One region of the Undibacterium sp. Ji50W genome, then DNA from elsewhere that is predicted to be linked to it. Evidence: predicted binding sites of a transcription regulator. Region 1 holds the regulator's gene; the other holds the start of a gene.
The links. Region 1 encodes FliA, which starts transcription of late flagellar genes. Its sites were predicted from a motif close to CTAAAGTTTNNNNNNNNNNNGCCGNTA; they were not measured.
Positions count from the first base shown of each region.

Region 2: the regulator FliA is predicted to act here: its motif matches at 4,443-4,469, upstream of ACO0K9_RS03785 (tandem-95 repeat protein).

Region 1 covers NZ_JBMPOX010000001.1:58,308-66,353, reverse strand. The annotation lists gene flgA (flagellar basal body P-ring formation chaperone FlgA) at 1-207, shown strand, start outside; gene flgM (flagellar biosynthesis anti-sigma factor FlgM) at 350-658, shown strand; gene ACO0K9_RS00330 (flagella synthesis protein FlgN) at 661-1,152, shown strand; gene motD (flagellar motor protein MotD) at 1,297-2,133, opposite strand; gene ACO0K9_RS00320 (flagellar motor protein) at 2,167-2,907, opposite strand; gene ACO0K9_RS00315 (RNA polymerase sigma factor FliA) at 2,889-3,620, opposite strand; gene ACO0K9_RS00310 (MinD/ParA family ATP-binding protein) at 3,625-4,467, opposite strand; gene flhF (flagellar biosynthesis protein FlhF) at 4,460-5,794, opposite strand; gene flhA (flagellar biosynthesis protein FlhA) at 5,791-7,878, opposite strand; gene flhB (flagellar biosynthesis protein FlhB) at 7,875-8,046, opposite strand, start outside.
Region 2 covers NZ_JBMPOX010000001.1:872,373-880,418, forward strand. The annotation lists gene ACO0K9_RS03785 (tandem-95 repeat protein) at 1-4,331, opposite strand, end outside; gene ACO0K9_RS03790 (hypothetical protein) at 4,715-4,879, opposite strand; gene ACO0K9_RS03795 (patatin-like phospholipase family protein) at 5,255-6,685, shown strand; gene ACO0K9_RS03800 (bifunctional helix-turn-helix transcriptional regulator/GNAT family N-acetyltransferase) at 6,739-7,707, opposite strand.

The sequences.
Region 1 (8,046 bases):
CGGGCAGATGTCCTGAAGAGCCCGGCAGTAGTACAGCAAGGGCAATCGGTACGGGTAATCAGCACTGGCCCTGGCTTTCAGGTGGCTACCGATGGGGTAGCGCTGAACAATGCTTCGGATGGACAAGTTGCCAAAGCGAAAACAAGTTCGGGACAGACCATTAGCGGCATCGCCAAAAATGGTGGCATCATAGAAATAGTTTACTAGCAAAAAAACAAGCAAAAAGAATGCCTGAAAGAAACATTATTAAGATGGTGCAATATTTTTTTGAGGTAAGGTTAAAGTTTAAAATTACACAGCCGATAAACTGGATGTAGATGTTTGTAATTCCCACACTGAGGGTATCGCTGTGAAAATTGATGACGCACTTAACAAGACCTCAGGGCTTCCCGTAAGCCCGCAGCAGGCACGCACGGAAAAACCGGCAGATAACACGCCGGCACCTGTTGCGAATTCGTCGAAGGTGCAAATTTCGACCCTGTCCACGCAATTGCAGGCTCTGCAAAGCACACAGGCAAGCAATGCTGTATTCGAGACGAAGAAGGTGGAAGAGATCAAGCTGGCCATTTCTGAGGGACGCTTTCAAGTGAACTCGGAAAAAGTCGCTGATGGGCTTCTGGAAACAGTCAAAGACTTACTTAACGCAAGAAAACGCTAGCCATGAGCCCAACAAGTTCCGGACATACCGCAATTGAACAATGCCTGAAGGAAGAAGTCGTCACCATGTCTTCCCTGGCTGAATTGCTGAAAAAAGAGCAGTCCGCACTTGTTGATAGCGATGTCAGCTTACTCAACGATTACACCCAAAGCAAAGGGCAACTGGTAGGCAAGATGTCCGAGCTGGAAAAAAAGCGCAATGCGTTTCTGACACAACTTGGTTACCGGGCAGACCTGGATGGCATGAAGGCGTATTTGCAGCAAGCTGGCCGTGCCGATGATGCAGGTACACACTGGGATCAGCTTCTGCAACTGTCGATGCAGGCAAAAGAAGACAACAAGACCAATGGTCTGTTAATTAATCGCCGCCTGGCACAAAGCCAGGCCATGTTAAGCGTATTACAACAGGGAAACCAGAACGCTTCCCCCATGTATGGCCCGAATGGCCAGTCCACGATCAGGGGCACATCAGGCAAGGGCTATATCGCCACCTGATACGGCCGACAGATGCTTCCCATAAAAAAAACAGACCCTCGGGTCTGTTTTTGTTTTAGCGTGCCAAACACAATGCAGTCTCGCATCAAAATCTCACATCTGAGTCCAGCATCAAAGTCTAGCATCACCGTTCGCATCACAATTTTATCGCAGAGGCGTCGTCACAGCAGCCGGCACCGATACCGGCGCTGGTACAGCCACAGAAGCTGGCGCCGCTGGCGAGATGGGCACATCCACTACCGGCTCTGGTAATACCGCCAGTATGGTCACCGATACCCGGCGGTTCCTGGCCCGGCCCTCGGTCGTGTCATTGTCACTGACCGGCAATTTCGCCCCCTGCCCTACGGCTGTCACCCTGATTTCATCGACACCGTTTTCAGTCAGCAACCTGGCCACCGTGCTGGCGCGTACCGCCGACAATTCCCAGTTGGAAGGAAAAATCGGGTTCTTGATGGGGATATTATCGGTATGCCCCTCGACCTGTATGGCATGGGTATCGGCCTTGAGGACGCCTGCAATCGCTTTCAAGGCCTGCACCGAATCTATATTCAGGCGTGCCTCGCCTGGTGCAAACAACAGGCTGGCATTGATTTCTATGGTGATGCCGCGACTGGTCTGACTGACCCTGACCTTGCCTTCCCGCACCAGCGGTTCCAGCACTGTCATGATATCCTTGGCCATGGTCGTCATTTGCGCCTTTTCTTTACGCAAGGCTTCATTTGCGCGGCTGTTTTTTACCAGAGGCAGCGGGTCAAGCTTGACAATGGGTTCATTCGGCCTATCCACGGTCTTGGGATTCACCATGACCTTGCCAAAAGCCCCGGTCAGCGAATTCGACAAGACCCGGTATTTGCCCTCATTCAGAGAGGAAATCGCATACATCACCACAAAGAACGCAAACAACAGGGTAATAAAATCGGCGTAAGAAACCAGCCAGCGATCGTGGTTCTCGGGTTCTTCGTGGTATTTTCTTCTGGCCATAGGGTTCTTTAAGGCATCACAGCAGGCAAGCCATCAATTTCTATGATTGGTTAATCGCTCTTCCACCACGCGTGGGCTGTCGCCCAGGGCAATACTGTAAAAAATATCAGACAACATTTCCCGCCGCGTGACTTCCCTGTTGATGATCTCTTTGAGCTTGTAACTGACCGGCAAAAACAACAGATTGGCCATGCCCACGCCATAAATCGTTGCCACAAAGGCCACCGCAATGCCGCCGCCCAGCTTGGATGGGTCAGTCAGGTTTTCCATCACATGTATCAAGCCCAGCACCGCACCCAGAATACCGATGGTGGGCGAATAACCGCCCGCCGCTTCCCAGATCTTGGCAGCCTGGCGCTGTTCCATCTCATACAGCGAAATATCAACATCCAGGATATCCTTGAGCCGGATCGGGTCGATGCCATCGATCACCAGGCGCAACCCCTTGCTGATGAAGGGATCGATTGACGCATTCATATAGCGTTCCAGGCTGAGAAAGCCCTCTCTCCTGGCGACCACACTCCAGACCAGGGCTTCTTCAACATTCTTTTTGCTGTTGTCCGGCGGCTCTGACACCACCCAGCGCAACATGCGTACGCCCCGCATAAAGGCCTTGATGCGGCTTTGCATCAGCACCGCACCGATAGTACCCACCACTACGATGACAAAAGCGGCTGGCTGCACCAGGGAAGAAAGACGGCCACCTTCCAGCAACTGACCAGAAACGATGCCGACAACTATCAGTAAAAGTCCGACTATGCTAGCCCAGTCCACGCCTTCTCCCTTAAGTACGCCCTGAGCCTGGCTACCGCCTGACTATGCAATTGCGACACCCGTGATTCGGAAACACCCATCACGGCCCCGATTTCCTTCAAGTTCAATTCTTGCTCATAATACAAGCCCATCAGCAATTTTTCACGTTCGGGCAAGCTGTCAATCGCCCCGATCACGGCATCACGGAAATCATCATTCAACAAATCCTGCAGGGGATCGCCCGACAGGTCAGAACAATAATGATCGAGGAAATGCTCTTTGGTGTCGGCGTCATGAAAGTCTTCGTAATACACCAGTTGATGGCCGCCACTATCGGTCAGCATGTCCTGGTATTCCTCCAGCGACAGCTTGAGTGACTTGGCGACCTCGGTTTCCAGAGGTGGCCTGCCCAGCTTTTGCTGCAGGGTATTCATGGCATTTTCTATCTTGCGCATGTTCTGGCGTACGCCGCGCGGCAACCAGTCGCTGCTGCGTAACTCATCCAGCATGGCGCCACGTATGCGCTGCACAGCATAGGTTTCAAACTGGGCACCATGCGTGTCTTCATAGCGGTTAACTGCATCCAGCAAACCTATCATGCCCGCCTGCACAAGATCATCCACCTCCACACTGGGAGGCAGACGCGCCTTCAACTGGTAAGCAAGGCGCTTGACCAGTGGGGCGTGCTCCCGGAGGAGGAAGTTTTTATCTGACTTTCCGCTAGCGGTGTACATGTGATTATATTCCGAGACCGACACCCAGCTCAGGGACTCCCTCTAAACATAATGTCGAACGCGCAGTCGTCGCCAATTGTTCCGCCAGCCGGGAAAAAGCCAGCGAAGCACGCGCTTTTGGAAAAGCATCAATCACGGAGCGTCCCAAATGCGCAGCCTTTCTTACATGTTCATCTTCCGGCACATGGCCGACATAGTGCAAAGGCACAGCCAGATAACGGCTGGCAGCCTGCGCCATATTTGTGTAAATCAATCTCGCCTCATTTTCTGATGCGCCGGATACCAGAATACCGTAACCGCGCCTTCCTACCCTGTTGCTGACCCGCTTGATCAGTCCGTATGCGGCCTTGATCATATGCGGATCGGCAGAAACCTGTATCACCAATTCACTGTCATCCAGTGATGCCAGCGCAAATGCGTCATTCGCATTGATGTCGCCATCGACCATCACCAGGTCTGCCTGGTTTGCCACGACATCAAACACTTTGGTCAGTTGCCGTGCACTTTCTGGCGGCAAAGCCGACGACAACGACGCCTGCCTGGTCAGCATCGTCACCGACAAGCCAGCAGCCACCATTTTGATCGCTTCCTTCATTGTACGCTGTTGTCTCGCTACATCCAACAAGGTACGATCATTGCTTGCATTCAGCCAAGCACCCACGCTATTGTCCGAGGCCCGCGCATCGATCATCAATACCTCACTACCCTGCTTTGCCAGCGATACACCCAGATTAACCAACATGCCACTTTTTTCATCTTCCTTCAAGGCCGACAGGAAAGTGAACACCCTGGGTTTGGGGCTGGCCAGCATGCGGCGCAAGCCTTCTGCCTGATCAAAACTAGCCAAGGGACACCTCCCTGGACACAGCAGCACGCGCACCATTCCCGGCACCCATGGTGCCAGCCATCAGCAAAGGCAATTCTTCATACAGCAGGCGGAAGGCGGCTGTCTCGCGTTTCAGTTTAAAGGCACGGTCTATCAGGTACAGCTTATTGGCGATATGCAGATCTTCTGGCACCCGCTGGCCGCTGGCAACGTAATACACCATGAGTTTCTGACGTATCGCAATATCCAGCGCACCACCTATGGTGGCAGCTTCGTCCAGCTTGGTGAAAATACAACCCGCCAGACCATTACCCTGGTAAGCGCGTACCACTTCGCTCAGGGTTTCGCCGGTGGAGGTAGCATTCAGGCACAGCAGGCGCTTTACCGGAGTGTCTGTTCCTGACAACATGGCAACCTGTTCGGTCACCATTTTATCGCGCTGACTGACACCCACAGTATCAATCAATACCGTATGCTTGTTCTTGAGTTCGGACAAGGCGATGCGCAAATCTGCCTCATCCTTGACGGCATGCACCATGACGCCGAGTATCTTGCCGTAAATGCGCAATTGTTCAAAACCGCCAATACGGTAGCCGTCAGTAGTGATCAAGGCCAGTTTGGAAGGCCCATGGCGCATCACGCAACGCGCCGCCAGCTTGGCCGTGGTCGTGGTCTTGCCGACGCCGGTCGGCCCTACCAGCGCATACACACCGCCTTTTTCCAGCATTTCGTTTTCATTGTCGATGGTGGACAGATTACGCACCAGCGTATTCTTGATCCATTCCAGGCCATTTTCGACCTTGCCAGCTTCCGGCAATTTTTCTACCAGATAGCGTGACAAGCCTGCACTGAAACCCGTGGCCAGCATTTCACGCAGGATTTCTGCCTTCTGCGGATGCCGCTTCTGGGTCTGGGTCCAGGATATTTCTGCCAGTTGTGACTCCAGCATGCTGCGCATGGAGCGGATTTCCGACATCACATTATTCAATTCACCAGCGCTGACAGCAGCTTCAATATCGGCATCCAGGGCGATCGCCGGTTTCAGCGGTCGACGGATGACGGCCGCTGCTTCAACTTGTGCTTCAGCCTGATAGCGCGGTGCAAAGCGTGGTGTATCGGGTATGCGTGGCACTGGTGGCGCTGGCGACACTGATGGTGACACCAGTGCTGGCGCTTCATCACCGGATGAAGGTGCAATGGCACTGATGGCTTCATCCGCCATGGCCAGTATCTCGACCTTGCCGCCGACATTGCGGTTGGACAAAATCACCGCATCAGCGCCCAGGGCATCCCGCAACATGCGCAAAGCTTCGCGAGAAGTATTTGCGGTAAATTTTCTGACGTTCATGATTGCGCTCCAACCAGGCTGGTGACTTTAATTGTTTTTGTTTCAGGTAATTCTGCGTGCGATAAAACTTTCAGTTGCGGCACCGTGCGACGCAAGAAGCGCGACAGCAAGGCCCGCAGCGGTGCTGGCACCAGCAAGACCGGTGTCAGGCCCAACTGTTCCTGGTGCTGGGCAGCGGCTTCGGTCTGGGTCGCCAGTGTGTCGGCCAGACCCGGCTCAATCCCGGCACCATCGGCACCACTGGTCTGCAGGGCTTGCATCAGCAGGCGTTCCAGACGGTTATCCAGCGTCATGACGGTCAGTTCATTCCCGGTCGGGAAGATCTGCTGCACGATGGCACGGCCAAGCGCAATCCGCACCTGGGCAGTCAGCTCAGCGGCATCCTGGGTATGCATGGCCTGCTCTGACAGGCATTCGATGATGGTACGCATATCGCGGATATGCACGCCTTCAATCAACAGGTTCTGCAAGACTTTTTGCAACACAGACAAAGGCAGGATTTTCGGTACCAGTTCTTCCACCATCTTCGGCATATCCTTGGCCAGGTGATCCATCAGCAACTGCACTTCCTGACGACCCAGCAACTCGGCAGCATGTGAAGTGATCAAGTGATTCAGATGCGTGGCGATGACGGTGCCCGAATCGACGACGGTATACCCCATCGCCTGCGCCTGATCGCGCATGCCGCCATCGATCCATACGGCAGGCAGGCCAAAGGCCGGATCATTCGTGACCGTACCAGGCAAATTGCCAGTGACCATACCCGGATTAATCGCCAGATACTGGCCGCTAAGGGCTTCACCAACACCGACTTCCACCCCTTTGAGAGTGATGCGATAGGCCGAAGGCTTGAGTTCAAGATTGTCACGGATATGTACAGGCGGTGACAAAAAGCCGACTTCCTGCGCAAATTTTTTGCGTATACCCTTGATACGACGCAGCAACTCGCCTCCCTGATTTTTATCCACCAGCGGGATCAGGCGGTAACCCACTTCCAGGCCCAGGGTATCGACCGGCAAAATATCCTGCCAGGTGGCTTCTTCCATCTCTTGCGGTGCGGCTGCGGGCGCATCCTGTTTTTCATCCATGGAGGGCGGCATCTGATTGCGTTTGTTCAGCAGATAACCACCGCCGCACAAGATTGCAGCCAGCAAGATAAAGGCGATGTGCGGCATGCCGGGTATCAAACCCATGCCACCGATAATACCGCCGGTAATAATCATGACCTGCGGTTTGGCAAACAACTGGCCGATCAACTGGCCACTGATATCCTGGTCACTGGCAACACGCGATACCACCACACCGGCTGCAGTAGAAATGATCAGGGAAGGAATCTGTGCCACCAGGCCATCACCAATCGCCAGCAGCGTGTAGTTTTTCAGCGCAGCGGCAAAATCCAGGTCATGCTGGACCATGCCGACAATCAGGCCGCCGACAATATTGATCACGGTCACCATGATGCCGGCCACCGCATCACCACGTACATATTTACTGGCACCGTCCATGGCACCATAAAATTCGGCTTCTTGCGCGACTTCAGTACGGCGGCGGCGAGCTTCCTGTTCGGCAATCAGGCCGGCGTTCAGGTCGGCATCAATCGCCATCTGTTTGCCTGGCATCGCATCCAGGGCAAAACGGGCACCGACTTCAGCAATACGGCCCGCACCCTTGGTCACCACGGTAAAGTTAATGATGGTCAGGATGATAAACACCACGATACCGACAGTGTAATTGCCACCAATCAGAAAGTGACCAAAAGCCTCAATCACCTTGCCCGCTGCATCCGGGCCGGTATGGCCCTCGGTCAAGACAACCCGGGTAGAGGCCACGTTCAGCGACAGGCGCAACATGGTACTGACCAGTAAAACGGTTGGAAACACCATGAAATCCAGCGGCTTGATGGTGTACAGGCTGGTCAGCAAAACGATAATCGCAATCGCAATATTGAAGCTGAAAAACACGTCCAGTACAAAGGCCGGCAAGGGCAAGATCATCATTGCCAGCATCAGGATAATCAGGAAAGGCGCGGCCAGCGCCCGGGTATTCATACCGTTCATCCAGGCAGGTAATTTGAGGCTATTCATACTGCGGCTCCTGCTTGATTATTCGGGTCCAGCTCAGGTGGTACATATAAGTCATTCGGTTCCATCGGTTTGTTTCCTGCGCCTGGGCGATAACTGCGTAACTGGTAGACATACGCCAGCACCTCGGCCACGGCGGCGTACAAGGCTTCGGGAATTTCATCGCCCAAC
Region 2 (8,046 bases), 810 kb from region 1:
CGGCCATAGCGATCAAAAGCCTGGACACTGAACTCGCCATTTTGGGCGTTGAGGGTGTAACTAAAATGGTCTTGTGGCGTCGATGCAAGGCGATACAACGCAGATTCCCCGACAGCCAATGTCGGCAGGTCAATTGCGACCTGGTTGGCCAGCGCCTGTGCAGTCTGTACCGAGCTGGCATTGACCACATAATCACCGATTGCATTACCAGCTTGCACGACGAGTTCATAGTCGCCCGCGATCAGGTAGGCAGGAACAACATCCGCGCTTTGGGCTGCATTCAGGGAATGCCAGTCAATGACGGCTCCATTTGGCCCGCTTAATTGCCATTGTCCATTGTTCAAACCAGCAACTGCCTGGAACAACCAGGTGCCGGACTGTGCCAGGTGGAAGCTGTTTTTTACGACCTGGCCGGGGGCAATAATAGTCCCGCTCAAAGCGCTTGTCGCTGCGTCGCTGAGCGTTCCATTGTCGTGCGCAACATTGCTCCATGTTTGCACGGCCAGATTTCCAGAGAAGCCTGCATTGTTTCTTAATGCACCGCCTAGCCACAGGTAATAATCACCGGCCTGAGGCAAGGTAATGGTGGCATAGTCACCATTACCTAATTCGCCTGTTTTTACGATATGACCTGCGCGGTCGGTTACCTGGTAATGGGCAACGGCGTTTGACTGGTCGAACTGGGCGTGGAAGCCCAGATTCGAATTCGCATCGGCATGCAGTTTATAGACATTGTCAGCATGTCCGGACGACGAGCCTACCGCAATAAGCTGTCCGCTAGTCACATTCTGAGGCGCTGATTCTGCAATGGATAAAAGTTTAAAATCAAGGGAAGCGGTCGAACGCCCTGAGTTGGAAAATTCGATGCGATAACGGCCTGGCGATACCGCTACGGGTGACAAATCGTTTTCATCGCGGCCCGCTGACCAGCCTGAGACAGCCTGCCCTTTGGCATCCAGTAAACGCCAGCTTGCGTCACTCACGTTGGACAATTGATCCCATTTGAGCCAGCCGCTTTGTGTTACATCAAAATCAACATTGGCAGCGGCACCAGGTGTCGGCAAATCCACATGATAAGTTTGTCCTAATACCCCAGCGATAACAGGCGGTGTTTGCTTATACAGCAGGAATGAAAACGGTATTGTGCCACTTTGCGACGTCGCTTCGATGCTGACCCAATACTTACCTGTCTGGCTGACAACGATGGTGTCGCTATCGCCCCAATACCCACCATTTCTCACTACACTGGCATCGGCACCAAAGATGCGCCAGTTCCAATCAGATCCGCCGTTATGCGCGAAATACAGCCTGTCCCCTGCCTGCACATCAATGGCATACAGCGCTGCCTGGCTAGATGGGTTTATTTCGCCGCTGACTGCGGTATTGGCCTGTACTGGAATGGCAGCTTCTTCACCCAGCAAGCGGAAATGGTAATTTCCAGTCTTGCCGTCCTTCGCATTGACTGTCAGGTGATACGTGCCTGCATTCAGATCAAGAAAGCTATCATTGCGTTCTTCAAGACCTTTGCTTGGAAACAGGCTTCTGACGCCATCATCGAGTTGCCACTGGATTTGATCGCCCTGCACGCCGTCAAAAAAGAAACGGGAGCGCTCTTTGACCACAAACTGATAGCTGTCCTGTTCGCCAGGCTGGACAATGCTGCCTTCTATATCGTGCACGCCAGGCAAGATGACATCGGCATAGCCCGTCACTGGCTGCTGGGAAACCAGCTCGCCCTTGCCGTCATAGGTATACAGGGTGCGCACATCTCCTGCATTTTTAAGACCATCTATCACTTGTGAAAGCGTGCCTTCTGCTCGCAGTTCAACACTGACTTTTTGGGCGTAAACACGCTTTTCAGTCATTTGTTTGGCACTGTCATACAGCGATTGTGTCAGTACACCACTGGCATCGAGTGTCGCCAGCAGCAGACCATCGCGGTCATAGAAATGGCGTGTACGACCGTCTTTGGTCGCATCTGCCACCAGGCCAAGATCTGCTGCAACGGGGCTGCCACCCAAATTGCTGGTATTGATGTGCGTGAAGTAAGAAATGACTTCTGTCAGTTGGGAAGTACCGTCATAACGGTTTTCGGTTACTGCACCATTGCTGGCAATTTGATAGACCAGGCGGCTGGCACCATCAAACACTTGCCATGTTGATGTGTCAGTTGCTGTCGACGCTGGTCGCAGGTCTGCAAGTTTGAGGTTCTTAGGCTCGCCATTTGGCCCTGTCAGAGTAGTCACATCCAATGCAGTGGCGTACAGGTGGGTCCTGGTCAGGTCGCCCGCTTTGTTATAGCTGAATTCAGTCAGCGTGCCAGCGCTGTCGATGGTGGCAATGTTATGCCCGGCATCATCATAGAATTTCCAGACTTTTATGCCGCTTTGGTCCTGGTAGGACGTGACCTGTCCTGCTGCATCATAGTTATAGCTGGCAACGGTAGCTGCACCATCAGTTGCCGACGTGACGAGGTGTCCGAGGTTGTCATAAATATTGACGGTTTTTACGCCTGCTGCATCCGTGAACGTGACGCGTTTTGCCAAATCATCGTATTGATTGACCGCCGCGGCCTGGCTGCCTTCTGTGACGCTAAGGATACGGCCCAAACCATCATAGGTATAAATGGTTTGTAGTGCCGTCTCTACATCCAGCTTGGAAAGAAGATGACCCGCCTGGTCATAGACGTAGCGGGTTTCTGCCTGGCCATCTGCCGCACCATCAAAAGCGGGATTGACCAGAACTTTGGCAAAACGAATGACGCTGCTTAATTGACCATGGGCGTCATAGCGCATGTCTGTGCGCACAATGTCGGCCCGGGACTGCGCTTGTCCATCTTTGCTATTGACCAGGTTTTGCACCATCGTGTTGATGGCATCTGCAGTTTCATTGCCGTTGAGGTTGATGGCATCCAGCGATTGGCCGGTATACGCCAATGCGGTAATCCGCTGGCCCTGGGCGTTGTAACGGTATTCGGTGATACGGCCTTCGGCGCTGACTATAAACCGGAGCAGTTCGCCACGGCCAGATGGAGCAGGTGCGTAGTAGTAACGTGTAGTGCTGCCATCAGCAGGCAATGCCGGACCTGATCCATCGGTATCAGTGGTCAGGTAGATTGTTTCGCTGCGCAGTTGTCCCAAGCTGTCATAGGCGCGGGTGACGGTATTGCCATTGGCATCACGGGTAGATGTTTGATTGCCTTGCGCGTCATAGGTCATTTCATTTACATGACCGTTTTCACCGGCAACACTGAGCAAGTTGCCGTTAGCGTCATAGTGCAGGTCGGTATGGGACACGGACAGATCAGACAATGGCTGGTCAATGGCGGTCAATTTGCCATCTGGCCCGTAAGTCAATACAGTACTGTGATGCAAAGGATCGTCAACGGTCGTTATACCGTTTCCCAAGTCGTAGGCAAAACGGGTGATGCCGTACTGGGCATCTTCAATTTGCGTGACGCGATAATCACCTGCGATTTGTTCATAGGTGAAACTCAGTTGCGACCCATCGTCTTGTGTAATGCTGGCAAGGCGCTTGCTGTCACCATCATAGGTATAGCGGGTGCTGTACACACTGTCAGTACCACCCTGCTCACCTGCTGCTATCGTCAACGTAACCGCGGATAAGCGGTTCTGCGTATCGTAGACGTAGTGGACGGTGCTTTGGTCATGCCATTGCCCAGCCTGATCCTGATAATGGGTGACGACTGCACTGAGGTTGTTGCCATCATATTGATAGCTGGTTGCTACGCCATTGTCTACGCTTGCCCTGGAGAGCAAGCCGTTGGCATTGTATTCATAGCTGACGCGATAGCCGAGCTGGTCTATGGTGGCCAACAGGCGTCCACTAGCGCTATCGTAGGACTCGGACAAACCACCATCACCCTGGCTCCAGACCAGTTGAGCACCGTCAATGCTCAGGGTGCTTTTAACTTCACCGTCTTTGTGCCCTGTGTATTTTTGCTGGCTGTCATCCCAATGGTAGGTGACTTGCGAGCCATCGGCATCGGTCTTGACTATGCTGCTGCCAGTCGCACCAATTTCGCCGATGACATCCAGGTGTTTTGCATAAAACCCTGTCAGCCAGTTATCGCCATTGTCGTCAGTAAATTGACCATTGCTATTGTAGGTGCGTAAAACGCCCAGATCGAGGCCATGGTCGAATAATTGCAGGTCTTGATTCTGAACAACCAGATTGCCACTTTTACCATTGACATAAACACGTTGCCCATTTCGTCCAATCTGGGACTGACTCAACTGATTCTTTTGTCCCAGCAAATTCAATGCATTCAAATTCGCGCCCAAACCTTGACCATTTACTATTCCGACCATTTTGCTTACCCTTTGCTGTTCGTAAATATCGCCCCGCCATCATTGCCAAGTGGAAATTTAAATTGGCAAATACATAACGGATCAATCGCACTATTTCTAATCTGCGCAAGGTATCCACGGAATTTAGAAAATGTTTAGCGATTTCTTCAAAATATTTTTAAATAGCTTTATTTATTTGAGGAATGAATAGCAAAACAATAATTTCAGAGGGAATTTGACTGGCTTGATGGTTCTATGGAAACTATTTCAGCCATATTGAATACAAAGAGATGCGCATTTCGATTGCCAAAATGCAAGTGGGGGAAATCGACTGTTTCATTGAACTGAAGCGGCAAGTACTGCAGTCATTGCTCGTACGCCTATTAGCGCGACTCAGGGAAAGGTTAAGCAATCAGAAAACGAACAGTGATCAAGTCGTAGGCCTTGCGAATTGAAAGCACGACAACAGTAAGCGTAAGCACTGTCAGCAAAAGCATAGCAATCAATTCCAGCCCTTTTCTACCGACCGAGCTGGCGTACATCAACACAGAATTGGATAGTGCGGCCATCAGGAACCCGGTCGCTCACCAGGATGGCGAGAACGAATGACTAGATTTTGACAAGGATTCCCTCTCGACGAGGTTCAATCCCAGTTTGCAAATTGGACGAATTTTGGTCTTCCCACAAATGAAATTGACTCTGCCACGTTGATCCCTGATTATTTGTACATTTATCTACAGCATCGGTATAAATTGCAAAAAACTTTATATAATCTTACATCTCTGCCACCTGCATCCAGCAAAACTGCCCGGTACCAGTGCGGATATGGGCTTGGGCGCGACAGGCGATAGTAATGTAAGGTGCTGATTTGCTCATTTCACGCTTGCGTAATCAAATATGGCCACACTGCGCAGTGCGATTCAACGAATTAAACCAGAATACAGATGAGATTATTTTCAAACATGAAACGCTGCGTGGTTCTTGGCTTGGCAACGCTGTTAAGTGCTTGCTCGACATTTCACCCCTGGCAAAATGAAGTGGCCAAGGCGACCCCAGGCAATGTTGCACCGGAAAGCAAACTGATAAAAACCCAATCCATCGTGGTCGCTGTCACCATGTCAGGCGGTGGTGCACGGGCGGCGGCGTTTGGTTTGGGTGTGCTGCGTGAACTGAAAGACACCCAATTCACCTGGGAAGGTCAATCGACGACGATACTCGACAAGCTGGGCATGATCAGCGGTGTATCTGGCGGCAGTATTCTGGCGGCTTATTATGCTGCCTTTGGTGACGACACATTCACTCGTTTTGAATCCGAGTTTTTGTTGTCCAATTTTGAAGGTAGCTTGATACAAACCACATTTTCGCCCAAACAAATGTATCGGCTACGCTCACCCTGGTATGGTCGCAGCCAGGTGTTAAGCGAGCAACTGAACAGACTCTATCGCGGCATGACTTTCGGCGATTTACAAAAAAACCCGCGCGCGCCTGAACTCGTTGTCACGGCCACTGATCTGACCACCGGCGCGCCGTTTGAATTCACGGCAGAGCAGTTCGCCCTGATCTGTTCTGACCTGGACAGTGTTCCCCTGTCTTTTGCAGCGGCTGCATCATCGGCAGTACCTATTGTCCTGACACCGTTAACACTGCGCAATTACGCGCAAGATTGCCCTAAGCGCCCGGATGCCACCAGGGTCAGCAAAGGCAATTTGGGTGCAGACAATTATAGGTCACACATCATCAAAGCCACTGAAGACAGTTATAAAAATGCTGCCGAACGCCCTTTTCTACATCTGGTGGATGGTGGGTTGACCGATAATCTGGGTGTCAGGATGCTACTGGACAGGGCCATTGCCGACGGATCAGTGCAGGCCAATTTTCGCGATGCGCCGCCGGGATCAATACGGCGTGTGGTGTTAATTTCGATAAATTCAGAACGCGATCTGGCAGAAAGAATCGATCAGAATGATAAGGTACCGACAACAGGGCAAGTCGCAGATGCGCTCTTGTTTGGCGTAGGCTCACGCGATTCCCAGGTCACACTGGCCATGCTCAACGATGATGTCACGCGCTGGAACCGTGAAATCATCGAACATCGCGGCAAAAAAGACAGCCCCTTTGCCGCCGATGCAGAAATGCACGTCATCAGCGTCAGCCTGCGAGACATTAAAGACAACCGCCAACGTCGTGCGCTGTTGCAGGTGCCAACCGCCTTTACGATCGCGCCCAGTTATGTTGAACAACTGCAGTTGGCAGGCCGTGAAGTGCTGCGCCAATCCCCGGAGTTTCAGCGCATGCTGGAAAGCCTCAAGAAGGCATCACCTCCTCAGCAGCAAGAATCAAAGCTTCAGTCTTTCAAACAACAAATGGTGGAATAATACAAATCGCAGTTGTAAAGTTTATGCATCGCCCTGCTCCATTCAGCTTCACGTCATGGCAATTTCCTGCTGAACCGCTGTTCAGTGACGCGGCTCCCCCATTGCACGCCCTCTTCTTCATCGGTCAGTTGAAAACCGAAGGATTCATATAAATGGCGTGCGGCATCCAGGCCCTTGAATGTCCAGAGATAGGTTTCGTTAAAACGCTCGTCGGCGTATTTCATCGCTCGCGTCATGAGTTGACGCCCAATACCTGAACCACGCAAGGAATCATCGACAATGAACCATCGCAAATGCGCCATGCCTGTTTCATCATCACCGTCGATTGCAATAGAAGCCAGTGAGCGTCCATTGTCTGAATAGGTCCACAAAGCCTTGCCATTTGCCGGCAAGCTGCCTGTGAAACTGGCCAGTTCTGTTGCTACCTTTTGCTCGAAGAATGCACCGAAGCCCCAATGCTTTGAATAGAACCGGGCGTGCAAGCCTGCAATGTCGCCAATACAGCCAGGCTGGTAAGCTTCAAGGATAGCCCTGTCCGCAGGATTGTCAGTGTCTGTGCTGACTTGCTTGTTTTGCGCAAGCGCATCAACATACAAAGCCAGTGAGCGTACCAGGGCTTGCTGGTCGGCTGGAATGATGCGGCTCAGCGCACCAGACACTTGATTGCTTGCGTATCGGTCGATTTTTTTTCGTATCTTTTGTCCGGCGCTTGTCAAATACAGGTTAGACGAGCGGGCATCTTCACTGGCTGCTTTGCGTTCGACCAGTCCACTAGACTCCAGCTTGCTTACTTGCCGGCTGGTGTTCGATTTATCCAATAGCAGGATGCTGCCTAAAGTCTTGGCATTCATGCCTGGCCTGGCACCGATTTCGAGAATGGCATGCACAGCCGAAGGAGCAAGACCGCTGTCGGCCAGGGTCGGCCGCATAAAACCGAGTTCACGCACCAGTCTTCGGGAAAACTCGCGCAATTCCAGAATGGTGGTTTCCCGTGGTTCAGTTGAAGGATCGACAAGGTTCATGGGCAATCTCTTATTTTTGCATAGTAGTTATTAGTTGCGTTCCGCAAGCATTTATTGATCAATATAGTTGCGAAACGCAACTTGTGCAAGTGACTATTTCTATTCATCCCCTCGAAAAGGTAAAAGTTTTCATCAGTGCTTGAATTCTCAGGCTAATTATTGCAACGTCCAACCAAAGCTAATTTTCGGTCTGCATAAATGTGTTGAAAAATCCATTACCGCGTCAAATTGCACGAAAAAATACCCTCTTTAAACGCCACTAAATTTTTATTTGTCTCTACTATGGCCGCCGCGGCGCGACTGTGGTAACGTTACCATTCACACAAATCGATCGCCCGG